DNA from 2 places in the Streptomyces violaceoruber genome. Region 2 is predicted to be linked to the other one. Evidence: riboswitches for the same ligand, from Rfam matches in the RefSeq annotation. Region 2 holds a riboswitch; the other holds the start of a gene.
What was found. A riboswitch is a leader RNA that binds a small molecule or an ion and turns the genes downstream of it on or off. The one in region 2 is predicted to bind glycine.
Positions count from the first base shown of each region.

Region 1: it holds a riboswitch for glycine, as region 2 does, so the genes downstream of both, gcvP (aminomethyl-transferring glycine dehydrogenase) here and gcvT (glycine cleavage system aminomethyltransferase GcvT) in region 2, are expected to answer to the same signal.

Region 1 covers NZ_CP137734.1:7,033,878-7,048,205, reverse strand. Annotated here, with positions in the region: gene R2E43_RS31580 (hypothetical protein) at 1-232, shown strand, start outside; gene R2E43_RS31575 (DUF5999 family protein) at 532-735, shown strand; gene R2E43_RS31570 (LacI family DNA-binding transcriptional regulator) at 966-2,036, shown strand; gene R2E43_RS31565 (TOBE domain-containing protein) at 2,169-2,588, shown strand; gene gcvP (aminomethyl-transferring glycine dehydrogenase) at 2,656-5,541, opposite strand; glycine riboswitch at 5,720-5,815, opposite strand; gene R2E43_RS31555 (PRC-barrel domain-containing protein) at 5,966-6,349, shown strand; gene R2E43_RS31550 (DNA polymerase IV) at 6,259-7,698, opposite strand; gene R2E43_RS31545 (MerR family transcriptional regulator) at 7,763-8,449, opposite strand; gene R2E43_RS31540 (bifunctional nuclease family protein) at 8,612-9,085, opposite strand; gene ftsR (transcriptional regulator FtsR) at 9,169-9,909, opposite strand; gene R2E43_RS31530 (FHA domain-containing protein) at 9,954-10,799, opposite strand; gene R2E43_RS31525 (DUF881 domain-containing protein) at 10,948-11,802, opposite strand; gene R2E43_RS31520 (small basic family protein) at 11,808-12,140, opposite strand; gene R2E43_RS31515 (DUF881 domain-containing protein) at 12,137-13,042, opposite strand; gene R2E43_RS31510 (mannose-1-phosphate guanyltransferase) at 13,142-14,328, opposite strand, start outside.
Region 2 covers NZ_CP137734.1:2,587,664-2,601,991, reverse strand. Annotated here, with positions in the region: gene R2E43_RS11230 (MerR family transcriptional regulator) at 1-573, shown strand, start outside; gene R2E43_RS11225 (EF-hand domain-containing protein) at 622-834, shown strand; partial or broken gene R2E43_RS11220 (NADPH-dependent F420 reductase) at 988-1,668, shown strand; gene R2E43_RS11215 (glycoside hydrolase family 25 protein) at 1,677-2,234, opposite strand; gene R2E43_RS11210 (D-Ala-D-Ala carboxypeptidase family metallohydrolase) at 2,415-3,149, shown strand; gene R2E43_RS11205 (MFS transporter) at 3,204-4,622, opposite strand; gene R2E43_RS11200 (L-serine ammonia-lyase) at 4,739-6,106, opposite strand; gene glyA (serine hydroxymethyltransferase) at 6,208-7,470, opposite strand; gene gcvH (glycine cleavage system protein GcvH) at 7,485-7,862, opposite strand; gene gcvT (glycine cleavage system aminomethyltransferase GcvT) at 7,989-9,107, opposite strand; glycine riboswitch at 9,147-9,262, opposite strand; glycine riboswitch at 9,263-9,356, opposite strand; gene R2E43_RS11180 (AAA family ATPase) at 9,534-10,202, shown strand; gene R2E43_RS11175 (enhanced serine sensitivity protein SseB) at 10,282-11,049, shown strand; gene R2E43_RS11170 (enhanced serine sensitivity protein SseB C-terminal domain-containing protein) at 11,244-12,041, shown strand; gene R2E43_RS11165 (ABC transporter permease) at 12,356-13,363, shown strand; gene R2E43_RS11160 (ABC transporter substrate-binding protein) at 13,435-14,328, shown strand, end outside.

The DNA.
Region 1 (14,328 bases), 4.4 Mb from region 2:
CTACCAGCCGCGCCTGCTGTCGGTGCCCGAGCTGTACATGCTCACGCTGTGGCTGCACGGCGACTGCACGGCGGACGCCGGCACGGGGCACCCCGCGGCCACCGATCTGCTGGTGCCGCTGGCGCCGGCCCCGCCCGGCATCGCCGCGCACCGGCCGCACCGGGTCGCCGAACTGCTGCCGGTCCTCACGCACCGGGTGACGCCGACGCGGTTGCTGGGTTCTCCCGCCTGACCTGCCCCGCGCCCCGCTCGCCACCCCGTCGCCCGGTCACCCACCCGCGCGGACTAGCCCCATCCGGCCATGCCGAACCATCCGAAGTGACAGTGCGGTTCAGCTGAACCGTCCGCGCGGGTGATGCGTCATCAACCTGTGAGAAGCGGTGCTGCCAAATGCCTGCGGATCGAGGCCCGCGGGGCAACACTGGGTTCCGAACGACTCGACAACGGGGGGCGGCCATGAACGAGGCTTCACGCCGCAGGACAGACAACACAGCGACCTCACCCATCACCACGGACCGAGAGACCCCACTCATGTGTCAGCACCAGCCACCGTGCCCCTCAGCCGTCTCCGCCGACCGGGAGTCCGCCCGTCTCGTGGCGCACCACCCGGAGCAGGGCTGGAGCCTGCTGTGCAACGGTGTCGTCCTCTTCGAGGACACCGGTGAGCTACTGCCGGACGGTCGGGTCATCGCCCCGCACCGTCCCGTCGGCGCGGGCCTGACGACCGCCGCCTGACCACCGGCCGGGCGGGGGCGTCCCCCTGCGCCCGGTGCATCACGGGGCCGGCCCGCAGCCACGGCTGTGCACCGGCCCCCACACGTGTCCGTGGCCGGTCACTCCGCGTGGTCTGCCCGCGCGGACGTGGTGACTGCCCGGTTTCCGGGTCCGGAACGCCTTCCCCCGAGCACCCGGTTTCCGGAAGACTCCGGGGCGTCCGGCGGTCGGCGTCGGCGGAGGTGGGGGAAGTGGCAACAGACGAGGCCCGGGCCGAGACGGTCTCCGGCCGCCGGGGCAGGGTCACGATCACGGACATCGCGCGCCGCGCGGGCGTCTCGGTCCCGACCGTGTCCCGGGTGGTGAACGGCCGCTCGGACGTGTCGCCCGGGACCAGGGCGCGGGTGGAGGAACTGCTGCGCCGGCACGGGTACCGCAAGCGCGCCGCGGCGCCCGGCCGCCGGGCCGCCCTGATCGACCTGGTCTTCAACGACCTGGACAGCCCCTGGGCCGTGGAGATCATCCGCGGGGTCGAGGAGGTGGCCCACGCCGCCGGGGTCGGCACCGTGGTCTCCGCGATCCACGGACGTTCGGGCGACGCCCGTCAGTGGATGCGCAATCTGCGGGCCCGGGCCTCCGACGGCGTCGTGGTCGTCACCTCCGCCCTGGACCCCGTGCTCCACCAGGAGCTGCGGATCCTGGGCGTGCCCCTGGTGGTCGTCGACCCGGCCGGCGCCCCCGACCTGGACGTGCCCATCGTCGGCGCCGCCAACCATTCGGGCGGACGGGCGGCCACCGAGCATCTGCTGGCGCTGGGGCACCGCAGGATCGGGCTGATCGCCGGTCCGCCGCGGCTGCTGTGCTCGCGGGCCCGCCGCGACGGCTACCGCGCCGCCCTGGAGGACGCCGGGGTCGCCGTGGACGAGTCGCTGGTCGTACCCGGGGACTTCCGTCACGAGTCCGGCTTCGCGGCCTGCGCCACCCTGCTGGGCCTGCCCGAGCCGCCGACGGCGGTCTTCGCGGCCAGCGACCAGATGGCGCTCGGCGCGATCGAGGCACTGCGCCGTCGCGGGCTGCGGGTGCCGCAGGACATGAGCGTCGTCGGCTTCGACGACCTTCCGGAGGTCCGCTGGTCGGCGCCGCCCCTGACGACCGTGCGCCAGCCGCTCGCCGACATGGGCAGGCAGGCCGCGCGCGCGGTGCTCCGCCGTACTCGCGGCGAACCTGCGGACCCGCCACGGACCGAGCTGGGCACGGAGCTGATCGTCCGCTCCAGCACGGCGCCGCCGCCCCCGCCCGTCCCGGCGACACCCTCCCGCTGAGTCGTCCCGCCGATCACCCTCCCGCTCGGGGCCCGGCGTGGAAGGTCCGCGACGTCTTCGTCCCGGCGAGGCCGAGGCGACGCGGACGCACGCGTACCCGCCGCAACGCCTTCACCGGGCTACCGTGCCCCCATGAGCCTGAGCATCCGCAACCAGCTCCCCGGCACCGTCACCGCCGTCACCCCGGGCGAGGCCATGGCGACGGTCGCCGTCCGTCTCTCCGGCGGCCAGGACCTCACCGCGGCGATCACCCGGGAGGCCGCCGAGGACCTCGCGCTCACCCCCGGCACCGCCGTACGGGCCCTGGTGAAGTCCACCGAGGTGGCTCTGGCCACCGGGCGGGTGGACGGGCTGTCCATCCGCAACCGGCTGCCGGGCACGGTCACCGCCCTCACCACCGGCGCCGCGATGGCCACGGTCGCGGTCGCCGTCGAGGGCGCCGAGCTGACCGCGGCCGTCACCCGGCAGGCCGCCGACGACCTGGGACTGTCCGTGGGGACTCCCGTCGTCGCGCTGGTCAAGTCGACGGAGGTGTCGCTCGCCACGGCCTGAGACGCCGAAAGGCCCCGCCCGGACACCGCGGGCCCGGGCGGGGCCTCCCTCACCTTCTTGGCGGGACTCAGTCCTCGTACGCGTCCAGCGGCGGGCAGGAGCAGACCAGGTTCCGGTCGCCGTAGGCCTGGTCGATGCGGCGCACCGGCGGCCAGTACTTGTCGGCGGCGGACACCCCGGCCGGGAAGACGGCCTCCTCGCGGGTGTACGCGTGGTCCCACTCACCGCCGAGCGCGTCCGCGGTGTGCGGGGCGCCGCGCAGCGGGTTGTCGTCGGCGGGCCAGGCGCCGGAGCCGACCTTCTCGATCTCCGCGCGGATGGCGATCATCGCCTCGCAGAACCGGTCCAGCTCGGCCAGGTCCTCGGACTCGGTCGGCTCGATCATCAGCGTGCCGGCCACCGGGAAGGACATCGTCGGCGCGTGGAAACCGTAGTCGATCAGCCGCTTGGCGACGTCGTCGACGCTCACGCCGGTGGCCTTGGTCAGCGGGCGCAGGTCGATGATGCACTCGTGCGCGACCAGCCCGCCGGGGCCGTTGTAGAGCACCGGGAAGTGCGGCTCCAGGCGCTTGGCGATGTAGTTGGCGGACAGCACGGCGACCTGCGTGGCGCGCTTGAGGCCCTCGCCGCCCATCAGGCGGACGTAGGACCAGGAGATCGGCAGGATGCCGGCCGAGCCCCACGGCGCCGCCGAGATCGGGCCGACGCCCGTCTGCGGACCGGCCGCGGGCTGCAGCGGGTGGTTGGGCAGGTACGGCGCCAGGTGCGACCGTACGCCGACGGGGCCCACGCCGGGGCCGCCGCCGCCGTGCGGGATGCAGAACGTCTTGTGCAGGTTCAGGTGGGAGACGTCGCCGCCGAAGTGGCCGGGCTTGGCGAGGCCGACCAGGGCGTTGAGGTTGGCGCCGTCCACGTAGACCTGGCCGCCCGCGTCGTGCACCTGCGCGCAGATGTCGGCGACGTGCTCCTCGAACACGCCGTGCGTGGACGGGTAGGTGATCATCAGCACGGCCAGCTCGTCGCGGTGCTTGTCGATCTTGGCGCGCAGGTCCTCGACGTCGATCTCGCCGTCCTCGGCGGTCTTGACGACGACGACCTTCATGCCGGCCATCACGGCGCTGGCGGCGTTGGTGCCGTGCGCCGAGGACGGGATGAGGCAGACGGTGCGCTGCTCGTCGCCGTTGGCCCGGTGGTAGCCGCGTACGGCGAGCAGGCCCGCGAACTCGCCCTGCGACCCGGCGTTCGGCTGGAGCGAGACCTTGTCGTACCCGGTGACCTCGGCGAGCCGCTCCTCCAGCTCGCGGATGAGGGTGAGGTAGCCCTGCGCCTGCTCGGCGGGCGCGAAGGGGTGCAGCGCGCCGAACTCGGGCCAGGTGACCGGCTCCATCTCGGTGGTCGCGTTGAGCTTCATGGTGCAGGAGCCCAGCGGGATCATGCCGCGGTCCAGCGCGTAGTCCCGGTCGGCGAGGCGGCGCAGGTAGCGCAGCATCGCGGTCTCGGAGCGGTGCTGGTGGAAGACGGGATGGGTGAGGAAGTCGTCGGTGCGCAGCAGCGCCTCGGGCAGCGTCTCCCCGGCCTCCGCGTCCAGCGACTCGATGTCGCCCTCCACGCCGAAAGCGTGCCACACGCCGCCGACCTGGGCGCGCGTGGTGGTCTCGTCGCAGGCGAACGACACGTGGTCGGCGTCGACGAGCCGCAGGTTGATGCCGTTCTCGCGGGCGGCGTGCACGATCCCGGCGGCCCGGCCGGGCACCCGCGCGGTGACGGTGTCGAAGTAGGAGCCGTGGACGATCTCGACGCCGCCAGCGGCGAGGCCGGCGGCGGTGATCGTGGCGTACCGGTGGGTTCGGCGGGCGATGGCCCGCAGGCCCTCGGGGCCGTGGTAGACGGCGTACATGCCGGCCATGACGGCGAGCAGCACCTGCGCGGTGCAGATGTTGCTGGTGGCCTTCTCGCGGCGGATGTGCTGCTCGCGGGTCTGCAGAGCCAGGCGGTAGGCCTTGTTGCCGTCGGCGTCGACGGAGACGCCGACCAGGCGGCCGGGGAGGCTGCGGGCGAACTTCTCGTGCACCGCCATGTAGCCGGCGTGCGGTCCGCCGAAGCCCATCGGCACGCCGAAGCGCTGGGTGGTGCCCACCGCGATGTCCGCGCCCAGCTCGCCGGGCGAGGTGAGCAGGGTGAGGGCGAGCAGGTCGGCGGCGACGGTGACGAGCGCGCCCAGCTCGTGCGCCCGGTCGATCACCGGCTTGATGTCGCGGACGGCTCCGGAGGCGCCCGGGTACTGGAGCAGGACGCCGTTGATCTCGCGCTCGGCGATCTCGGCCGGGATGCCCTCGCTCAGGTCGGCGACGACGACCTCGACGCCGGTCGGCTCGGCGCGGGTCCGTATCACGGCGACGGTCTGCGGCAGGGCGTCCGCGTCGACCAGGAACAGGCCCTTCTTGTTCTTGCCCATGCGCCGGGAGAGGGCCATCGCCTCGGCGGCGGCGGTGCCCTCGTCGAGCAGCGAGGCGCCGGAGGTGGGCAGGCCGGTCAGCTCGGCGACCATCGTCTGGAAGTTCAGCAGGGCTTCGAGACGGCCCTGGGAGATCTCCGGCTGGTAGGGCGTGTACGCCGTGTACCAGGACGGGTTCTCCATGACGTTGCGCAGGATCACCGGCGGGGTGAAGGTGCCGTAGTAACCGAGGCCGATCATGGAGTCGAGGACCTGGTTGCGGTCGGCCAGGGAGCGCAGCTCGGCCAGCACCTCGGCCTCGGAGCGCGCGCCCGGCAGGTCCAGCGCGTCGGCGTTCTTGATCACATCCGGCACCGCGGCGGCCGTCAGTTCGTCGAGCGAACCGTAACCGACCTGCGCGAGCATCTTGGCCCGGGCCTCGTGGTCGGGGCCGATGTGGCGCTGCTCGAAGGGCATGGCCTGTTCGAGTTCGGAGAGCGGAGTGCGATGGGCGGTCATTGCGGAGGCCTCCTGGTCTGACGACCTTCGAGGGGCACCACGGCGCGGGTACCCGGACGGCCTCCCCCTCTGTCATCTCAACCTGAGAGCTTCACCGGGCGAGCCCTGGAGCTCTGCCCGGCTTTCACCGTCGGTGAGAGCGGAAGCCGTCGACACCCGCCCTGCTTTCCAGAGTGACCTCGTCCGTGCGGTACGTGAGCCTGAGAGATTCCGGGGAGGATTTGCTCCTTCGGCGCCTCCGGTGATGTCCGGAGGACTCTCCCGCGCGGGGTCAGCAGCCGTTTGCCAGCGTACCAGCGAGGTCGCCGCACGGACTTCGAGTGGCCGACCGGGCATTTGTGCCGTTTTGTAGTACTTACGGATGATTAGGCGGCTGGTGTGCGACCCCAGTCCGGCCCAGTGGTGCGATCAAGTGGAGGGCCCCGTGCGTACTGACATCGATCCGCGGAACCTGATCGGCCGCAAGGCGTTCGACCGCGACGGCAGCAGGATCGGCACCGTGGACGAGGTCTACCTCGACGATGCCACCGGCGTCCCCGAGTGGGCGGCGATACGGACCGGCCTCTTCAGCAGGGACGCCTTCGTCCCGCTGGAGCCCAGCGAGCTGGTCGACGGCGCCCTGCGCGTGCCCTTCGACCGGGCCCTGATCAAGGAGGCGCCCGACTTCGGTGTCGGCCGCCACCTCTCGCCGGAACAGGAGCTCCAGCTCTACCACCACTACGGCCTGGACGTGGCGGCCGCTCCCCCGCCTCCCGACCACGACTTCGGCAAGCTGGCCGGCAAGGGCAAGGGGCCCGACGAGGGCTGACCCGCCCCGCCCTCCGTGTCGGCGACCAGCGGCAGTGGATCCGCCGGTGTCAGCTCCGGGTCGTCCACCAGGAAGGTCCGCACCCGCCCGACCCCCGAGTACGGCGTCTCGAAGCGCACGGTGACCCGTCCGAGACCGCTGCCCTGGACCCAGCCGTGCCCCAGCTCCGTGTGCCGCACGTCGTGCCCCGACGGCCACCGGCGCTCGGCGGGCGAGGGGCTGTGCGCCTCGGCGGGCTCGGTCCCGGGCTCCTCGGCCGGTTCCTCCGCCCGGTCCCCTGCCGCCTGCGCGAACAGGTCCTCCTGCGTGTAGTCGGCGAGCCCGCTGACACCCACCCCGAGCAGCCGCACGCCGCCCGTGGTGTCCACCGAGTCCAGCAGTCTGGCCGCCGCCTCCCGCACCACCGCGGGGTCGTCGGTGGGGCCGCGCAGGGTCTCGGAGCGCGTGAGCGTGGAGAAGTCGTATCTGCGCACCTTGAGCACGATGGTCCGCCCGGACAGTCCGGAGGCGCGCAGCCGCCGCACGCACCGGTCCGCCAGCCGCCCCACCTCGACGCCGACCCGCACCCGGTCGTGGATGTCCACGTCGTAGGTGTCCTCGACCGACACCGACTTGGTCTCCCGCTCGGCCACCACCGGCCGCTCGTCCCGCGCCAGCGCCATGGCGTACAGGGCGTGGCCGTGCGCCTTGCCCAGCAGCCGCACCAGCTCGTCCTCGCCCGCCTCGGCGATCTCGCCGACCGTGGTGATCCCGGCCCGCCGCAGGTGGTCTCCCGTGGCCGGTCCCACCCCGGGCAGCGTCCGCACCGTCATCGGCTCCAGCATGGCGCGCTCGGTCCCCGGCGGGATGAGCACCAGTCCGTCGGGCTTGGCCGCCTCCGAGGCGATCTTGGCGAGCATCTTGGAGGCGGCGAGGCCCACGGACCCGGTGAGGCCGGTGACGGTGCGGATGTCCGTGCGCAGCTTCGTCCCGGCCAGTCGCGCCGTCTCCGCGTCCCGGGCCGCCCCGCCGGCGTCCAGGTCCACGAAGGCCTCGTCCAGGCTCAGCGGCTCGACCAGCGGCGACAGCTCCCGCAGCAGCCGCATCACCTGCTCGCTGATCGACCGGTAGAGCTCGAAGCGCGGCACGAGGTAGGCGGCGTGCGGCGCGAGCCGGCGGGCCTGGCCCATCGGCATCGCGGAGTGCACCCCGAACACCCGCGCCTCGTACGAGCAGGTGGCGACCACGCCGCGCGGTCCGAGGCCGCCCACCACGACGGCCTTCCCACGCAGGCTCGGCTTGGACGCCTGCTCCACCGAGGCGAAGAAGGCGTCCATGTCGAGATGCAGGATCGTGGGCGCGGTTCTCACATCTCCGATGCTGCCCTACGCCACTGACAATGCCCTCACCGGACGGCCCCGGGGCGCGGCGGGATCAGACCGCCCGGTTGTTCCGCCGCCGGGCCAGTTCGTCGGCCGGATTGTGTCCGACCAGGGTCTCCCCCGTGTCGATCCGCTCGCCGTGCAGCTGGGACAGCGCGCTCTCCACGTCCCGCCAGACCACGCCGACGGCGATCCCGAAGATGCCCTGCCCGCCCTGGAGCAGGGCGTGCACCTCCTCGGGCGAGGTGCACTCGTGGACGGTGGCGCCGTCGCTCATCAGCGTCATCCGCTCCAGGTCGCGAAAGCCGCGCTCCCTGAGGTGCTGGACGGCGGTGCGGATGTTCTGCAGGGACACACCGGTGTCGAGGAAGCGTTTGACGATCTTCAGCACGACCACGTCGCGGAAGCTGTACAACCGCTGCGTCCCGGAACCGTGCGCGGGCCGCACACTGGGCTCGACGAGGCCCGTGCGGGCCCAGTAGTCCAGTTGCCGGTAGGTGATGCCGGCGGCCGCGCAGGCCGTCGGCCCGCGGTAGCCGATCTGCTCGGACGCCATGGACGTCGCCCCTCCGCTGGTCGGCACCGCTGCCGGTCGCTGCGGACCGGGATCGGCCGCAACACCGTGCTGGGCGTGGCCCGCGCCTGCGCGAAGCCGGGAGCCCGGGGGAGGGTACGGACCACCTGCCCCGAAGCTGTGCCCGGGGCCACCCCCAACCGTACCGTCGCCGCTGATTCTCACGCCGACCTCCGTCCTTGACCTGCCTCCTCGAAGGTAGGCAGTCACCAAGGGTGCGTCAACGATCGCCACACTCGGCACGCCGAGTGATAATCACCCTACGAGTGGTTTCCCGTGTCCGATCCCGGGAAAGGCTAGCCGGATGTGCCCGTACGGGCCCGCGTCTCACTGATTGCTGGTCCCGAAGTCCTCCGGCGAGATCTGGTCGAGGAACTCGCGGAACTTCTCCACCTCGTCCTCCTGCTCGTCCGGAATGGCGATACCGGCGTCGTCGAGGACCGTGTCGCTGCCGTAGATCGGCGTACCGGTACGCAGGGCCAGCGCTATGGCGTCGGACGGCCTGGCGCTGACCTCGACCCCGCTCGCGAAGACCAGCTCGGCATAGAAGACCCCGTCGCGCAGGTCGGTGATGCGTACTTCGGAGAGCTCCTGGCCGACGGCTTCCAGCACGTCCTTGAAGAGGTCGTGGGTCAGCGGCCGTGCGGGAGCCATGCCCTGCTGGGCGAAGGCGATCGCCGTCGCCTCCCCCGGTCCGATCCAGATGGGAAGGTAACGGTCGCCGCCCACCTCGCGCAGCAGCACGATCGGCTGGTTGGAGGGCATCTCGACCCGGACACCTACGACATCGAGCTCGTTCACACAGCAACCCTAGGCCGTGCCCGGGACGTTTGGGTAGTCGGGCCGGGATCGGGTGGGCGATCCGGGTCCCCGGCCCGCCCGTTTCAGGGCAGCCGCACGCCCAGAGCGGTCTGCACCAGCGCCGCGTGCAGTTTCACCGCGAGTCCCGCCAGCTCCTTGGTGCGGGCTTCCGCGTGTGCCCTGGTCTGAGGGTTGCGGTGGCGCTTCAGCGGAGCCACCACCTGGTCCACGAGCCCGGCCTCGCGGTCGGCGGCGGCCTTCATCACCCGCAGGTGCCGCGGCTCGATCCCGAACCGCCCCAGCTGCACCACCAGCGACGCCACGGTGACCGCCTCGGCGTCGTACGCGCCGTCGGGCAGCGGGACGAGGAGTCCGTACGACTCCCACTCCTTCAGCTCCTGCTCGCCGATCCCGGCCGTGGCGAGCAGCTCGTCCCGCCCGATCCGGGCCACCGTCGGGCCCTCGGCGGGCTCGGGCGCGGCCGCCTCGCCGTCCCGCTGCCGGCCGACCCTCGGCAGCGCCACGGCCTCGCCGCGCTCCACGGCGTCCAGATGCTCACGGATCACCTTGAGCGGCAGATAGTGGTCCCGCTGCATGCGCAGCACCTGGCCGAGGCGCTCGACGTCGTGCGCGCCGAACTTGCGATACCCGGCCGGGGTCCGTCGCGGCTCGACGAGGCCCTCCGACTCCAGGAAACGGATCTTGGAGATGGTGATGTCGGGGAACTCGTCACGCAGCGCGTTCAGCACTGCGCCGATGCTCATCAGCCCACTGTCCGCGGCGGCGGCGCCTTGCCCGGCACCGCCGCTCGGTGTTTGAAACATGGACCTTCCCTGAAGGTTCCCCGGGCGGGCGGCCCGGGGGCGGGTCAGTAACCCCGCTGGCTCGCGTAGAACACCAGCCGGTACTTGCCGATCTGCACCTCGTCACCGTTCGACAGGGCGACCTGGTCGATGCGCTCCCGGTTGACGTAGGTGCCGTTCAGGCTGCCGACGTCGGCGACCGTGAAGGAACCGTCCGGACTGCGGCGGAACTCCACGTGCCGGCGCGAGACCGTCACGTCGTCCAGGAAGATGTCGCTCTGCGGATGACGCCCGGCGGTGGTCAGCTCGCCGTCCAGCAGGAAGCGGCTGCCCGAGTTCGGACCGCGGCGCACGACCAGGAGGGCGGAGCCCAGCGGCAGCGCGTCCACGGCCGCCTGCGCCTCGGGAGAGAGCGCCGGCATCGCCGTCTGGCCGGTGACCTCGGCGTCGTAGGCCTCCAGACCGGAGATGGAGATGGTGGAGGTCGTCTCGGACGCACGCTCCGGGACCGCACCGGGCCGCAGCGGAGCACCGCAGTTGGAGCAGAAACGGCTGTTCTCCGCGTTGCGGTTGCCGCACCTCGTACAGACCAGGGCCGACATGGACGGATCCTCCTGCCGCGACTGCCCCGCCGGGGCGTTCGACGCGTACGGGTCGGGGGTGAACCCTCCACCCGGGGCCGAGGGCTGGCCGAAACCTATGCCGCCGGACTGAGCAGGGTCAACAGACGGCGCGCCGGGACCACCCACCTGGTCCCGGTACATCGGGCGTCGGCCCTCCGCGTCGGGCTGTGCGCGATGGCGGGCGGTCGCGTTGTCGCCGCTGCCCTCTCGCGCGCTCTTGCCGAACAACTTCGCAAACAACTTCACGGGCGATTCCCCTTGACCGAAACAGACCCGCCCGTGGGGCAGGACGAACCCTTACTGAACGCACTGGCCGACCCGGACACCTTCACAACGTCCGTCTCCACCAGACAGTTTCCACCACGCACCACCCAATCGGTGCGCCGACCCCCCGCAACCTCATGCCCTCGCCGGACGCCCCCCATGCACCGCCGGTTCACTGGGAGGACGACCGAGCGTAGTCAGGCCGCTCCGCCGCTCGCAAGGCGTCCACGACGATCTTGCTCGACCGCTCAACAGTAACGGTGGCCTGTTCCTTCTCCAGAGTCTGCACCACTCCTCCAGGAATGTTGAGAGCCGGTTCGAGGTCCTGCGGCTTGCCGATGACCTGGAAACGATAGGGCGCGTTGATCTTGTTCCCGTCGACGGTGACGGAGTTGCCGGCGTCCGCGAGATACGTGCCTGCCACCACCCGTACGCCGTTCACCTGGATCGCCTCCGCACCCGCCGCGCGCAGCTCCTGGACGGCGTCGAGCAGCATGTCCGCCTCGACCGTCCCCTTCGTGTCCTCGATGGTCACCGTGATGCCGGGCCCCTGCGCGGCCACGGTGCCCGCGAGGATGCCCAGTTGCCGCTCCTTCTCGAGCGTCTGCTTGCGGGCCTCCTCCGCCTGGTCGGAGCTGTTCTCCAGCTCGTCGCGCTGCTTCTCGAGTCCCTGCTTCTCGTCTTCAAGACGCTGAGTACGGTCGTCCAGTTCATCCAGGATGCGGACCAGATCCTCCTGGCGGGCACCCCGCAGCGCGCTGTCGCTGTCACTGTTGGACGCCACCTGCACCGCGAGACCGAACCCGAGCCCGAACAGGAGCAGGGCGACGATCAGTTGGGCCCGCGTCAGGCGCGGCGGCCACAGCCCCTTCAGAAGCCGCTGCCTGCCGGTCACTCCGTTCCGCTCCCCCCGCGCGGCCCCCGGGAGGCCGCCCGCGGGGTCGTCCGCCGACGGGGACCGCGACGGCGGCACCTCGTCCGGCAGCTCCTTGCGCAGCCTGTTCGCCGGCTGCTCGTCGTCGCTCATCGGCCTCACGCCCGGAAGACGTGGCGTCGGATCGCCGCGGCGTTGGAGAAGATACGGATGCCGAGGACCACCACGACCCCGGTGGACAGCTGGGCTCCGACGCCCAACTTGTCGCCCAGGAACACGATCAGTGCGGCCACGACCACGTTCGACAGGAACGACACCACGAAGACCTTGTCGTCGAAGATGCCGTCGAGCATGGCCCTCAGCCCGCCGAACACGGCGTCCAGCGCCGCCACGACGGCGATCGGCAGATACGGCTCCACGGCCGCCGGCACCTCGGGCCGGACCAGCAATCCGGCCACGACTCCCACGACGAGGCCCAGTACGGCGATCACGATGTGCCCTTCTCGGTTATCGGCTGTGCTGTACGTACGATCACACTCGGTGCGGCCGGCAGCTTGAGGTCGTCCGCGACGGAGATGGCGGTCCGGATGCCGTAGCTCTCCTCCAGGGCATGCAGGTACAGCCCGTCCGCACTGTCCTGGAATCCCCTGCTCAGCCGCTCGCCGTCCCCCACCGCGAGCACCGTGTACGGCGGCACCAGCGGCCTGTTGTCGACCAGTATCGCGTCACCGGCGGCCCTGATCGCCGACAGCGCGGTCAGCCGCTGCCCGTTGACGGAGATCGCCTCGGCGCCCGACTCCCACAGCCCGTTCACCACGCGCTGCATGTCCCGGTCCCGCACCCGCCCCGTGTCGGAGAACCCGGAGGTGTCACGCGGCTGCCCGTCGGCCCCCGTGGCGACGTCCTTGGCATCGTTCACCACGAGCTTCACGCCGGGGCCGTGCACCTCCACCGCGCCCGACAGGATCCCCACCAGGTCGGACCGGTCGCCGTCGCCGCTCTTCTCCAGCGCCTCGCGCCGGCGGGCGTCCACGTCGTCGCGCAGCTCGTCGACGCTCTTCTCCAGCTCGTCGGCCGCCGAGGTCTCCCCCTCTATGCGGTCGACCAGTTCCTCACGCTCCTTGGCCACGACGGGAGCGGCGACCCGTGCCTGGGCCGCTCCGACCGTCACGACCAGGGCCGCGAGGACCAGACCGGCCGCCAGGCCCAGCTTGGCACGCAGCGTCCTGGGCATGCCCCCGCTGCCGTCGGTCTGCTTCCGCGCGGCGGCCTCGGCGTACCCGTCGTCGAGGCTGTGGTCCATGACGTTCGTGAGCAGCGACATGGACGCGTCCGGGCGCGCGGGCCGCCCGGGTGTGCTCCGAACGGGGGGTGGCTGCGGCATGCCGCACATCGTCGCACGCCACCGCCACTACCTCCGAACGGCCCCACCGGCGTGCCGGACCGGCCCCCTTGAGGACACGTGTCCGGCACGCGCGCGTGCGGTGTGTTCTCAGCGGCCCGCGCTGTCCACCACCGCGGCCCACTCGTCCAGCAGCGCCTGTGCGGAGGCGTCGTCGGGGCCCTCCGCCCACAGATGGGTGACCGCCTCCGCGGGGTCGGGCAGGACCATCACCCAGCGCCCGTCGGTCTCGACCACCCGCACCCCGTCCGTGGTGTCCACGAACCGGTCTCCGGCCGCCTCGACGACCCGCCGCATCACCAGGCCCTTGACCGCCCACGGAGTGGCCAGATCGCGCTTGAGGACGTGGGCCCGCGGGATCCGCGCGTCGATCTGGCTCAGCGTGAGCTGCGTGCGCGCGACCAGTCCGATCAGCCGTACGAAGGCCGCCGTGCCGTCGTACACACTGCTGAACTCGGGGACGATGAAGCCGCCCTTGCCGTCTCCGCCGAAGATCGCGCCTTCCTCGCCCCCCACCCGCGTCAGATCGTCCGGGGAGGTGGTCGTCCACTCGACCTGCGTGCCGTGGTACGCGGCGACCTGCTCGGCGATCCTGGTGGTGGTCACCGGGAGCGCCACCCGGCCGCTGCGCCGCTCGGCCGCGATCAGGTCGAGCATCACCAGCAGCGCCCGGTCGTCCTCGATGATGCGGCCCTTCTCGTCGACGAGCGACAGCCGTTCACCGACGGGGTCGAACCGCACGCCGAACGCGGCCCGCGAGGACGCCACGATCTCCCCGAGGCGCACCAGACCGGACCGCCGCATGTCGGCCGACTCGGTGGGCCTGGCCTCGTCGAGACCGGGATTGATCGTCAGGGAGTCGACGCCGAGCTTCCCGAGCAGGCTCGGCAGCACCAGTCCCGCGCTGCCGTTGGAGGCGTCGACGACCACCTTGAGCCCGGACTCCGCGATGCCGGTGATGTCGACGTTGCGCAGCAGGGACCCGGTGTAGGAGTCGAACACGCTGGACGGGAAGTGCAGGTCCCCGATCTCGCCGGGGAACGCCCGCCGGTACTCCTGGCGCGCGAAGACCCGGTCCAGCTTTCGCTGGCTGCCCTGCGAGAGGTCGGCCCCCTGGCCGTCGAAGAACATGATGTCGACGGAGTCCGGCACCCCGAGGGTGGTCCGGATCATGATCCCGCCGGCGCTGCCCCGCGCGGTCTGCTGCCGCGCCACGGGCAGGGGTACGTTCTCCAGGTCGCGTACGTCGATGGCGCTGGCCTGCAGCGCGGAGATCA
Region 2 (14,328 bases):
ACCGCCGAGGAGACGACGCTGATGAACAAGCTGGCACGACTGTCCACCACCGAACGCCGCCGGATCATCGAGGACTTCATGGCCGAGGTCTTCGCCGGCATCGACACCGCGGACCCCGACATCCGCACCCGCCTGCGCTTCGCCGCGGCCGACCTGCCCGACGACCCCACGGCGGAGCAGGTGGACGCCTGGGTGGAACTGGCCGAGCTGATCCAGGACCCGGAGTTCCGGGTCACGATGCGCCGGATGATCGAGTTCAACGCGGCGGACCGGGGGCCGGACGTCCCCGCGGGCTCCTCGCTCTGGTTCATGAGCCGCCTGGTGCGGCTCGCGGGCGGCGCGCTGCGCGAGGGCGTCGCACCGGACTCGCCCCGGGCCGCCGGCATCGTGCGCACGCTGATCGGCGACGCCGACCCGGCCGTCGTGCTGGAACGCCTCACCGCGGTGGCCAACGTCCGGCTCGCCCGCTACCGGGAACTGTCGGCGATCGTGAACGGCCTGGAGCCACCCTCCGCGCACGAGGACCAGTTCAGGTGGGTGGTCGCCGCACTGAGCGCTCGGAAGGCCGGTTAATCTGACCTGCGTCAGATGGACCCAATGCACGGAACGAGGGGCGGACCGGTGGCCGACATCGAGGAAGCACGCAAGCAGTTCGAGCGGATCGACACGGACGGTGACGGCCTCATCACCGCGGCCGAGTTCAAGACCGCGCTCGCCCAGGGCGGCGACTGGAACGTCACCGAGTCGGTGGCCGAGGCGATCATCGCCGGCCGCGACCTCGACGGCGACAAGCAGCTGTCGTTCGACGAGTTCTGGGCCCACCTGAACAAGTGACGGCACGGTGCGGGGCGCCCGGCGGTCACCCGGCGGGCGCCCCTTCGCCGTCCGGGCACGTTGCTGCGGAGGAGTGAAAGCCGGACGGCGGCGGAATAGCCCGCCCGGCCCGGAGGTTGCTGCTGCTCAACGGCAGGACACGACCTCCGAAAGGCCAGGCGAGTCAGCATCATGAAGATCGGCATCATCGGCGCGGGCAACATCGGCGGCAACCTCACCCGGCGGCTCACCGCACTCGGACACGACGTCTCCGTCGCCAACTCGCGCGGGCCGCACACGCTCGGCGCACTGGCCGAGGAGACCGGCGCCACCCCGGTAGCGGTGGAGGAGGCGGCGCGGGGCGCCGAGATCGTGGTCGTCACCGTCCCGCTGAAGCGGGTCCCGGACCTGCCGTCCGGCGTCCTGGACGGCGCGGCCGAGGGCGTCGCGGTCATCGACACCGGCAACTACTACCCGCAGCAGCGGGACGGCAGGATCGCGGGCATCGAGGACGAGGGCCTCACCGAGAGCCGCTGGACCGAACGCCACCTCGGCCACCCGGTGATCAAAGCCTTCAACGGCACCTACGCCCAGGACATCCTCGACCGCCCCCGTCCGGCCGGCGCGCCCGACCGCATGGCGCTCCCGGTGGCCGGCGACGACGAGGCGGCCAAGGCGAAGGTCCGCGCCCTGATCGACGAGCTGGGCTTCGACACCGTCGACGCCGGCGGCATCGACGACTCCTGGCGCCAGCAGCCGGACACCCCGGTCTACGGCCTGCGCGAGGGCGTCGACGGCGTCGTCAAGGCGCTGGCGGAGGCGCCCCGGGAGCGGCCCGCGGCCTTCCGGGGCTGACCCCGCCCTCAGGCGCTCTGGGCCCACTCCTTCAGTGCGGCCTTGCTCGCGAAGTCCGCCACGTTGGTGTCGACCGGGTCGTCGGTGTACTGGTGGAAGCGCCACTTGGCCTGGATGCGCGGCTTGCCCGCCGAGACGTAGTCGGCGATCCAGAGCCCGTCACCGGCGTACGAGGTGGTGTCGACGTTCAACCAGAAGTTCCGGTTGCAGTAGAGGACGACCCGGTTGTCCGGCCGCAGCGTCTTCAGCCGCCGGATGAAGCTGTCCTTCTCCGCGTTGCTCGGATGGGTGCCCTCGCCGTTCGTCTCCCAGTCGACGGCGAGGACGTCGCCCTTGCGGTCCGGGGCCTTGGAGACGAAGTACTCGGCCTGGGCGGTGAGGTTGCCCGGCCACAGGAAGTGGTAGAAGCCGACGACGAGTCCGGCGTCGCGGGCCCGCTCCGTCTGGGCCGCGAGTTTGGGGTTGACGTACGAACGGCCCTCCGTCGCCTTCACGAAGACGAAGGAGAGGCCGTCCGTGTCGTAGTTGGCGGACTGGTACGCGCTGACGTCGATGCCACGCAGCATGGGGCCTCCCTGAGGGGCTGTGGGGGGACGGGAGTTGGTTATTCCCCACGATGGCACGGGCGATCCCCGTCGGAAGCGGAAACGTCGACTTCGCTTCGCCGGGGCGCCATTGACGCGCGTAGCGCGGTGCCGCACGCTGGGCTCCGGTTCGAAGGACGACTCGACGGTCGGGAGGCCGGGATGTTCAGACGTGTGTCACGTCTCCTTCTCTCATTTGTCATGCTCATGGCCGGAGCGGTGGTCGGGGTGGGCGCCACCGCCGGCGCCGCGCACGCCGACTCCTGCTACACCTGGAACCGCACCCTCTCCCAGGGATCCTCCGGCAGCGACGTGACGCAGCTCCAGATCCGTGTCGCCGGCTGGGTCACCTCCGGCGAACGGCTCTCCTACGACGGCCAGTACGGTGCCAGGACCGCCGCCGCCGTCAAGAAGTTCCAGGCGGCCTACGGGCTGGGCGCGGACGGCGTCGCCGGCCCCGCGACCTTCAGCAAGATCTACGCGCTCCAGGACGCGGACTGCACGCCCGTCCACTTCACCTACGCCGAGCTCAACAAGTGCAACTCGGACTGGTCGGGCGGCGCGGTCTCCGCCGCCACCGCCAAGTCGAACGCGCTGAAGACCATGTGGAAGCTGGAGGCCATGCGGCACGCCCTCGGCGACGTGCCGATCACCATCTCCAGCGGCTTCCGCTCCCGCGCCTGCAACAGCGCGGTGGGCGGCTCGTCCACCAGCCGCCACCTCTACGGCGACGCCGCCGACCTCACCGGCTCGCCCAGCTTCTGCCGGCTCGCCCAGCAGGCCAGGACCCACGGCTTCTCGGAGATCCTCGGCCCGGGCTACCCCGGCCACAACGACCACACCCACGTGGCCTTCGACCCGTCGCCGTACTGGTCGGCACCCAACTGCGGCATCTGAGCCGCGGGAGCCAGTCCGGCGCGGACCCCGTGCGGGCCCCGTGCGGCCCCTGGATCAGGACACGGACGACGTCGCCGCGGCCGTCCGGGGGTCCTCGCCGGCGGGTGCGGACCCCTGCTCCTCCAGGGAGACGTCCTTGGTCTCCTTGGAGAGCAGGAGGGCGGCCAGCGTCAGCACGGCCATCGCCGAGAGGTACACGCCGACCAGCCACGGCGACCCGTCACCGGCCTCCCACAGCGCCACCGCTATGAAGGGGGCGACGGCCGCGCCGAGGATCGAGCTGACGTTGTACGAGATGCCCGACCCGGTGTAGCGCACACTCGTCGGGAACAGCTCCGGCAGCAGGGCGCCCATCGGGCCGAAGGTCATGCCCATCAGCGTGAAGCCGAGCACCAGCCAGAGCACCACGCCGAGCGTGCCCATGTCGATCAGCGGCACCCAGAGCAGCCCGAAGACCACGATGGCGACGGTGATCCAGACCAGGGTGGCGCGGCGTCCGTACCGGTCGGCGAGCGGGCCGGAGACCAGGGTGAACACGGCGAAGAACAGCACGCCGAAGATCATCATCAGGACGAACGTGGTGTAGCTGTAGCCCAGTCCCGGCACGTCGGCGTCCTTGGCGGCGCGCCCGTAGCTCAGCGAGAACGTGGTCATGAGGTAGAAGAGCACGTACGTCGCCAGCATGATGAACGTGCCCAGGACCAGCTGCTTCCAGTGGCCCTGGACCACGGTGGCCAGCGGAAGCTTCCGCACCTTCCCGGCCTCGCGGGTCCGGGTGAACACCGTCGACTCGACGAGCCGTGAGCGCACCCACAGGCCGATCGCGACCATCACGGCGGAGAACAGGAACGGGATGCGCCAGCCCCAGTTCGCGAAGGCCTCGGACGGCTGCGTGGGGTCGGCACCGCTCTCGGAGGGCAGCAGCGCCCCGATGATCAGGAACAGGCCGTTGCCGATGATGAAGCCGAGCGGCGCGCCGAGTTGGGGGAAGGTCCCCCACAGGGCCCGCTTGCCGCGGGGCGCGTTCTCGGTCGCGACCAGCGCGGCCCCGCTCCACTCGCCGCCGAGCGCGAAGCCCTGGGCGAGCCGCATCAGCACGAGCAGCGCGGTGGCGACCCAGCCGGCCTGCGCGTAGGTGGGCAGTGCGCCGATGAGGAAGGTGGCGATGCCCATGGTGAGCAGCGAGACGACCAGCGTCTTCTTGCGGCCGAGCCGGTCACCGAGGTGCCCGAAGAAGACGGCGCCGATCGGCCGGGCGACCATCGCGGCGCCGAAGACCGCGAACGACGACAGCAGCGCCGTGGTGGGGTCACTGCTCGGGAAGAAGAGCTTCGGGAAGACGAGGACGGCGGCGGTCGCGTAGATGTAGAAGTCGTAGAACTCGATCGTCGTCCCCATGAGGCTGGCGACGAGGACCCGCGACCGGGGATTGACCGGCGTCTGCGGTGCGGGGACGGAAGCTGGTGCGGGCATGGCCAGATCTTTCACGTGCGAAACATGTACTCCGCAACGATCTCAGCCGTCTTGCTTTTCGGAAAGCGGGTGTCACGATGTGAGACACCCGCCTCCTCTCCGACCCGGGGCGCCGCTCAGCACTCGATGATGTTGACCGCGAGCCCGCCCCGCGCCGTCTCCTTGTACTTGACCGACATGTCGGCGCCGGTCTCCTTCATGGTCTTGATGACCTTGTCGAGGGAGACCTTGTGCGAGCCGTCGCCGCGCATCGCCATCCGGGCCGCGGTGACCGCCTTGACCGCGGCCATGCCGTTGCGCTCGATGCAGGGGATCTGGACCAGACCGCCGACGGGGTCGCAGGTGAGGCCGAGGTTGTGCTCCATGCCGATCTCGGCGGCGTTCTCCACCTGCTCCGGGGTGCCGCCGAGAACCTCGGCGAGGGCGCCGGCCGCCATCGAGCAGGCCGAGCCGACCTCGCCCTGGCAGCCGACCTCGGCGCCGGAGATGGAGGCGTTCTCCTTGAAGAGCATGCCGATGGCGCCGGCGGCGAGGAGGAAGCGGACCACGCCGTCCTCGTCGGCGCCGGGCACGAAGTTCACGTAGTAGTGCAGGACCGCGGGGATGATGCCGGCCGCGCCGTTGGTCGGGGCGGTGACGACCCGGCCGCCGGCCGCGTTCTCCTCGTTCACGGCCATCGCGTAGAGCGTGATCCACTCCATGGCCAGGGCCTGCGGGTCGCCCTCGGAGCGCAGCTTGCGCGCGGTGTTCGCGGCGCGGCGGCGGACCTTCAGGCCGCCCGGCAGGATGCCCTCGCGGGTCATGCCGCGCTCCACACACGCACGCATCACGCGCCAGATCTCCAGCAGGCCCTCGCGGATCTCGTCCTCGTCGCGCCAGGCCCGCTCGTTCTCCAGCATCAGGGCGGAGATGGACAGGCCCGTCTCGCGGGCCAGGCGCAGCAGCTCGTCGCCGGTGCGGAAGGGGTACTTCAGGACGGTGTCGTCCAGAACTATGCGGTCGGCGCCGACCGCGTCCTCGTCGACGACGAAGCCGCCGCCGACCGAGTAGTAGGTCTTGGTCAGCACCTCGGCGCCCTCGGCGTCGTACGCCCACAGCGTCATGCCGTTGGCGTGGTAGGGAAGGGCCTTGCGGCGGTGCAGGACCATGTCGTCGTCGTAGGCGAAGGCGATCTCGTGATCGCCGAGGAGGCTGATCCGGCCGGAGGATTTGATCGTCTCGACGCGGTCGTCGGCGCTCTCCACGTCCACCGTGCGCGGTGAGTCGCCCTCCAGGCCGAGCAGCACCGCCTTGGGGGTGCCGTGGCCGTGGCCGGTGGCGCCGAGCGAGCCGTACAGCTCGACGCGGACCGAGGCGACGGAGTCCAGCAGCTCCTCGTTGCGCAGGCGGCGGGCGAACATGCGGGCCGCGCGCATCGGGCCGACCGTGTGCGAGCTCGACGGGCCGATGCCGATCGAGAACAGGTCGAAGACCGAGATGGCCACGGGGACTCCTCAGAACGGGGGTGGTGCAGAGGGTGGGGCACTCCGGGTGGGGCGACGGGCCGCTTGTGGCGGACGCGGCGCCCCACCCGGAGGTGTGGTGTCTACTTGTTCAGACCCGGGTACAGCGGGTGCTTGTCGGCCAGGGTCTTCACCCGGGCCTTGAGGGCCTCCGCGTCGTAGGACGGCTTCAGCGCCTCGGCGATCACGTCCGCGACCTCGGCGAAGTCCTCGGCGGTGAAGCCGCGGGTCGCCAGGGCCGGCGTACCGATGCGCAGACCGGAGGTCACCATCGGCGGGCGCGGGTCGTTCGGGACGGCGTTGCGGTTGACCGTGATGCCGACCTCGTGGAGGCGGTCCTCGGCCTGCTGTCCGTCCAGCTCGGAGTCGCGCAGGTCCACCAGGACCAGGTGGACGTCCGTGCCGCCGGTCAGGACGGAGACGCCCGCGGCCTTCGCGTCGTCCCGCACCAGGCGCTCGGCCAGGATGCGGGCACCCTCCAGCGTACGGCCCTGGCGCTCCTTGAAGTCCTCGCTCGCGGCGACCTTGAAGGCGACGGCCTTGGCGGCCACCACGTGCTCCAGCGGGCCACCCTGCTGACCGGGGAAGACGGCGGAGTTGATCTTCTTGGCCAGCTCGGCCGTGGAGAGGATCACACCGCCGCGCGGACCGCCCAGCGTCTTGTGGGTGGTCGTGGTGACGACGTGGGCGTGCGGGACCGGGTTCGGGTGCAGGCCCGCCGCGACCAGACCGGCGAAGTGCGCCATGTCGACCATCAGGTACGCGCCGACCTCGTCCGCGACCTTGCGGAACGCGGCGAAGTCCAGCTGACGCGGGTAGGCCGACCAGCCCGCCACGATCAGCTTCGGCTTGGTCTCCTTGGCCAGGCGCTCCACCTCGGCCATGTCGACCTGGCCGTCGTCGCCGACGTGGTAGGGGACCACGTTGTAGAGCTTGCCGGAGAAGTTGATCTTCATGCCGTGGGTCAGGTGCCCGCCGTGGGCGAGGTTCAGACCCATGATCGTGTCGCCGGGCTTGAGCAGCGCGAACATCGCGGCCGCGTTGGCCTGGGCGCCCGAGTGCGGCTGCACGTTGGCGTGCTCGGCGCCGAAGAGCGCCTTGACCCGGTCGATGGCGATCTGCTCGATCACGTCGACGTGCTCGCAGCCGCCGTAGTAGCGGCGGCCGGGGTAGCCCTCGGCGTACTTGTTGGTGAGGACCGAGCCCTGGGCCTCCATGACCGCGACCGGGGCGAAGTTCTCCGACGCGATCATCTCGAGGGTGGACTGCTGGCGGTCCAGCTCGGCGTCGACGGCGGCGGCGACGTCCGGGTCCAGCTCGTGCAGGGGTGTGTTCAGAAGCGACATGCGATCGTGACTCCTCAGGCGCCGGCGAAGGCGGTGTACTCGTCGGCGGAGAGCAGGTCGGCCGGCTCGTCCGTGACCCGCACCTTGAACAGCCAGCCGCCCTCGAAGGGGGCGCTGTTCACCAGCGACGGGTCGTTGACGACGTCCTCGTTGACCTCGGTGATCTCACCGGAGACGGGGGAGTACAGGTCGGAGACGGACTTGGTCGACTCCAGTTCGCCGCAGGTCTCGCCCGCGGTCACCGAGTCGCCGACCTCGGGGAGCTGCACGAAGACGACGTCACCGAGCGCGTTGGCCGCGTGCTCCGTGATGCCGACCGTCGAGACGCCGTCCTCGGCGCCCGACAGCCACTCGTGCTCCTTGCTGTAGCGCAGCTGCTGGGGGTTGCTCATGGCCTGAATTCTCCTGTACGCGAGGAAGTGGCTGGTGAAGGGGGTGACGAGGGAGGGATGAGTGACTCGCGTGACCCGGGGGCTGCCGCGGAGGGGCGGCGCCCCGTGTCCACTGTCTGCTTCTGTCTACTTCTGGCGCTTGTAGAACGGCAGCGCCACGACCTCGTACGGCTCGTGGCTGCCCCGGATGTCCACGCCCACGCCCTCGGTGCCCGGGGCCGCGTGTGCGGGGTCGACGTACGCCATGGCGATCGGCTTGCCCAGCGTCGGGGACGGAGCGCCGGAGGTGACCTCGCCGATCACCTCGCCGCCCGCGACGACCCGGTACCCGGAGCGCGGGACCCGGCGGCCCTCGGCGACCAGGCCGACCAGGACGCGGGGCGGCCGGGAAGCGGCGCGCTCGGCGGCCTCGGTCAGCGCGGCGCGCCCGACGAAGTCGCCCTCCTTCTCGAACTTCACCACCCGGCCCAGACCGGCGTCGAACGGCGTCAGCGCGGTCGACAGCTCGTTGCCGTACAGCGGCATGCCCGCCTCCAGGCGGAGCGTGTCCCGGCAGGACAGACCGCACGGGATCAGCCCCGCGGCCTCGCCCGCCCCGGTCAGCGCCTGCCACAGCCCGACGGCGTGCTCCGGCTTCACGAACAGCTCGAAGCCGTCCTCGCCGGTGTAGCCGGTGCGCGCGATCAGCGCCGGGACGCCGGCGACCGTTCCGGGCAGACCGGCGTAGTACTTCAGGCCGTCCAGATCGGCGTCGGTGAGCGACGCGAGGATGCCCGGGGACTCGGGGCCCTGCACGGCGAGCAGCGCGTAGGCGTCGCGGTCGTCGCGCACCTCGGCGTCGAACCCGGCCGCCCGCTCGGTCAGCGCGTCCAGGACGACCTGGGCGTTGGAGGCGTTGGCGACGACCATGTACTCGGCCTCTTCGAGCCGATAGACGATCAGGTCGTCCAGGATGCCGCCGTCCTCGCGGCAGATCATGGTGTAGCGCGCCCGGCCCGGCTTCACGGTGCCGATGTTGCCGACCAGCGCGAAGTTCAGCAGCTCGGCCGCCTGCGGGCCGGTGACGGTGATCTCACCCATGTGCGACAGGTCGAAGAGACCGGCGCGGGTGCGCACCGCGACGTGCTCCTCGCGCTCGGAGCCGTAGCGCAGCGGCATGTCCCAGCCGGCGAAGTCGGTCATCGTCGCGCCCAGCGCGCGATGCGTGGCATCGAGCGCGGTACGGCGCAGTTCGGTACTGCTCATCGGTCGGTCGTCTCCCAGGACAGGACGGGGCGAGGTCGGTCCTCCCCATCTGTCATCGGAACCTGAGAGGTTCGCCACGGCCACCGGAGTACGGCGATCAGGGCTTGCACCTTGGGTGGGACCGCCGTCGGGGGCGGTCCGCTTTTCAGATGTGCCTCGCCCGCGCGGTAACGGTGCCTGAGAGATTCAAGGGAGGGACTTGCTCCTTCGGCGCCCCGGCGCGGCCGGGGACTCTCCCGCGCGGATTCAAACGGCCGGTATGCAGTTGGCGCCGCCATCATTGCACGCCCGGGCGATCCGTGGCAGACCGTGATCTGTAACCGGCTTGTGGCAGTAAGCGAACGAAAACGCGAGACCCGCGCATTACCTTCTCTTTACACTCGACGGGGAGGTACTCGTGTACCGCCCCAGGGGAGGACGATCACGGTGAACAGGACCACGGCGTACGCCACGACCTCGGGACTCGCGCTGCCCAAGCAGCCGGCCGCCCCGGCACCCGAGGCATGCGCCCCACTGACCGCACCCGTCGTCCGCGACCTGAGGGACCGCGACGGCCGCAGCCCGCACGCCCTGCTCTTCGGACCCCGGGACCTGGTGGTGATCACCGGCCTGCCCGGCAGCGGCAAGTCCACGCTGATGCGGCGCACCGTGCGCGGCGGCCGCATCGACTCCCAGGACACCCGCGACCGCTGGGACCGCCGAGTGCCGCGCCTCCTGCCGTACACGCTCTACCGCCCCTTCGTCCGCCTCGCCCACTACGCCGGACTGCGCCGCGCGCTGCGCTCCGGCGAGGGCGTCGTCGTGCACGACTGCGGCACCCAGGCCTGGGTGCGCGGCTGGCTGGCCCGCGAGGCCCGCCGCCGGGACGGCACCCTGCACCTGCTGCTCCTCGACGTCGCTCCCGGCGAGGCCCTGGCCGGCCAGCGCGAGCGCGGCCGGGGCGTCTCGCGGTACGCGTTCCTGCGGCACCGCGCGGCCAACTCCCGCCTGCTGCGCGCGGTGACCGAAGGCACCCTGCCCGCGGGCTGCTCCTCGGCGGTCGTCCTCGACCGGGCGGCGGCCGACACCCTGCGGCGGATCGCCTTCACGGGGTGACGCACGGTAGGGCTCCGGGGCCGAACGGGTTAGCCTTTCAGCCACGAACGGCGGTACCAGGCAGGCGGTAGGTAGGCAGATGGACTTCCCGGCACAGACGCACCCCCACCCGCACGGCGGGTGGCCCGGCAACGAGCTGGAGGAGGTGCTGTCCGCCTCCCTCGGCATCCCGTCGGCCGGTGGCCGGATCGTGGAGGTCCTCGGCCGCAGCTTCCTGTGGGTCCCCCTGCCGAACGGCGGCGGCCCGCACAGCGGCCCCCTCGACCTGCCCTCGCTGGAGATCGACGGCCAGGCCTACGTGCCGGTGTTCAGCTCGGAGGAGCAGCTCCGCCAGGTCGCGGGCGCGCACATGGCGTACACCATCGCCCCCGCCGCGGAGTTCGCCCGCGGCCTGCCACCGCAGGTCGGCATCGCGGTGAACCCGGAGGGCGTGGTCGGCATCCCGCTGCCGCCGCCCGCCGTGGCCGAGCTGTGCCGGGCCGGGCGCACCCCGCTGGACGGGCCCTCCTCCGGCGGCCGGGTCCGTCTCTTCGAGCCGGACTGGCAGGACGATCCGGTGGACTTCCTGGCCGCGGCCTCCGCCGAGTTCGCCGCCACCGGCGTCGTACGCAGCGCGCGCCGCTGCCTGGCCGCCGTCGAGACCGCCGACCCGGTCCTGTTCGTCGGCGTCGAACTGACCCACTGGGAGGGCGACGCCCGCACCCTGCCCCTGGACGCCCTCGGCCGGGCCCTCGCCAAGTCCCCCCTGAAGTACCAGGTCAACCTGGTCCTCCTGGAAGCAGCCCAGGACCCGGTCTGCGACTGGATGCGGGAGAGGGTCAGGCCCTTCTACGACCGGGACTTGTAGACGCGGGCCCGGGCGAGCGCCCCTTCGGGGGCGCGGGGCCGTGACATGTGCGGCTCCGCCGCGCGGGCGCGACAAGCCACGACGTACCCGCAGCCGCACGACGACAGCACACCCCGAGCTCATAGGCCCCCCGCACCCGGCGGAGCCTTAAGCTGGTCCCCACACCGGGGGAACTTCTCGAAGGGGCGATACGCGTGAGCGCCAGCGGCACCACGACCGGACAGGTCGAGCACATGCTGCGCCAGGTGACGCCCGGGCGCTACGACGCCTACGAGGCCCTGCTGCGCGCCCTCGCCACCCCCACTTCCGGCCAGGTCTGGATGCTGCTGTGGCACGGCCAGGCCGGCTCCCCGGACGCCCAGTACGGGAACATGGAGGTCGAGGGCTACGGCTACGCGCCCTGTGTGACCTCCGCCCAGGAGCTCTCGGCCAGCGGCTGGAACCGGTCGTACGAAGTGGTCGACGGCCTGGAGGCGGCCCGCGCCCTGTACCCGGACCACTACGGCCTGTGGCTCAATCCGCACGCCCCCGGCGGCGGCGTCGGCATCCCCTGGCTCGACCTGCGCCGCATCGCCTCCGGCCTGGACCGCCATCCCGCCGGGCCCCTGCGGCTGTCCGAACCGGCCATCGAGATCCCCCAGTTCTACGCCCTGCTCGCACAGAACGCCCACCGCACCCCGGCGGTCCGCGCGCTGCGCCGCGCCTGGGTGCAGCCGGCGCTCGGAGCGCCGTACCTCGCCATCGGCCTGGACGTGTACGACACCTCCCCGCCGGCCGTCGACGCGGTGCGCGCGATGATGCAGCAGTCCGTCGGCGCGGTGCCGGACGGGCTGCCGGTGTCGACGGTGGCGATGACCGACGCCCACGACCCGGTCGCCCTGTGGCTGCGCGCCAACGCGCGCCCGTTCTACGACCGCGAGGCCCACGCGCCGGCCCCCGCCCAGGCGCCGGCGGGCGGGTACGGATACCCTCCGGCCGGTAGCCGGTACTGACGGCGGCGGGGTCCTTCTCCCTGTCGGAAGAGGCGATCTTCGCGCGTAGATGAGGACGCAAAGCGCCACCTTGTCCCTGATGTCCCAACTCGCCCGCGTCCGGCCCCCGTTACCCACTGTCCGGATAACGGAACACCTCAAACAGCATCACGGTTGCGCATCCATTCCCCGTCAAGTCTGGCTACAGATCGCCAAAGCGTTGAAGACTCCCGCAACAAGGGGTGGATGCTCGCCTCTTTGTACGACGGACTGATCACGCCGCTACAGCGGCAAGTGCGGGCCGGCTACCGCCGGTTGAGAGGGGTCCCTGCCAGATGACGGCACCATTGCACGAGCCGACCGCGGAAGCGGCCCCGAGTGCGGCAGAGGAAGCGGCGGTCGCCGGCGCCGAGGCCAAGTCGGTACAAGGGCGTTCCCTGGGCCGGATCGCCTGGGAGCGCCTGAAGCGGGACAAGCTGGCCCTCGCGGGCGGCATCGTCGTGCTGGTCCTCATCGTGGTCGCCGTGTTCGCGCCCTTGATCACCTCGCTCTACGGGCAGGACCCCAACGCGTACAACGAGGACATGATCGACCCGCTGTTCGGTACCCCCACGGGTTCCCTGGGCGGCCTCGGCGGCGAGCACTGGCTCGGCGTGGAGCCGGTCAACGGCCGCGACATCTTCGCCCGTATCGTCCACGGCGCCCGGATCTCGCTGCTGGTCGGCTTCCTGTCCGCGATGGTCGCCGTGGTCCTCGGCACCGTCCTCGGGGTCCTCGCGGGCTTCTTCGGCGGCTGGGTCGACTCCCTCATCTGCCGCATCATGGACGGCCTGCTGGCCTTCCCGCAGCTGCTCTTCATCATCGCCCTGGTCTCCGTCATGCCGGACAACATGCTCGGACTGAGCGGCACGGGCGTGCGCCTGCTCATGATGATCGTGGTCATCGGCTTCTTCGGCTGGCCCTACATCGGTCGCGTGGTCCGCGGTCAGACACTCTCGATGCGTGAACGGGAGTACGTCGAGGCGGCCCGGTCGCTGGGGGCCGGACGGTTCTACATCCTGTTCAAGGAACTGCTGCCCAACCTGGTGGCGCCGATCATCGTGTACACGACGATGATGATCCCCACCAACATCCTCACCGAGGCGGCGCTCAGCTTCCTGGGTGTGGGCGTCAAGCCGCCCACGTCGTCGTGGGGGCAGATGCTCTCGAGCGCGATCGACTACTACAAGTCGGACCCCATGTACATGGTGGTCCCCGGTGTGGCGATCTTCATCACCGTTCTTGCCTTCAACCTCTTCGGTGACGGCGTGCGCGACGCGCTGGACCCGAAGGGGTCCCGCTGACCCTGCCGTACCGCAAAGCGACCCGTGGCACCTGCACGGGGTCTCTCATCTAATCCGGAGGATCCGAGATCGTGACTACCCAACGCACCTCAGGGCGGCGCAAGCAGGCTTTGGCCGCTGCCGCAGTGGTCGCCGCGCTGCTGACCACGGCGGCGTGCGGCGGAGGCGGCGACGACGACAGCGGCGGCGGTTCGAAGAACGGCGCGGCCGGCTACGACGCGGCCAACAACAAGGTCGCCCAGGCCTCCGAGGCCAAGAAGGGCGGCACGCTGAAGTTCGCCAGCACGCAGGACGCCGACTCGTGGGACACCACGCGCGGCTACTACGGCTTCATGTGGGACTTCTCCCGCTACTACAGCCGCCAGCTGGTCACGAACAAGACCGAGCCGGGTGCCGCCGGCGCCGAGACCACCCCCGACCTCGCCACCGACGTCGCCAAGGTCTCGGAGGACGGCAAGACCTACACGTACACCCTGCGTGACGGCGTCACCTGGGAGGACGGCAAGCCGATCACCTCCAAGGACGTCAAGTACGGCATCGAGCGCGTCTGGGCGCAGGACGTGCTGTCCGGCGGCCCGACGTACCTCAAGGAGGTGCTCGACCCCAAGGGTGAGTACCAGGGCCCGTACAAGGACACGTCCAAGGACAAGCTCGGTCTGAAGGCGATCGAGACGCCGGACGACAAGACCATCGTCTTCCACCTGCCGCAGGCCAACTCGGACTTCGAGGAGATGCTCGCGCTGACCTCGGCGTCCCCGGTCCGCCAGGACAAGGACACCAAGTCCAAGTACGGCCTGCACCCGTTCTCCTCGGGTCCGTACAAGTTCGAGTCCTACAACCCCGGCAAGGACCTGACCCTGGTCCGCAACACCGAGTGGAAGCAGGCGTCGGACCCGGTCCGCAAGGCGTACCCGGACAAGATCACGATCAAGTTCTTCACCAACGCCAACGACATGGACGCCCGC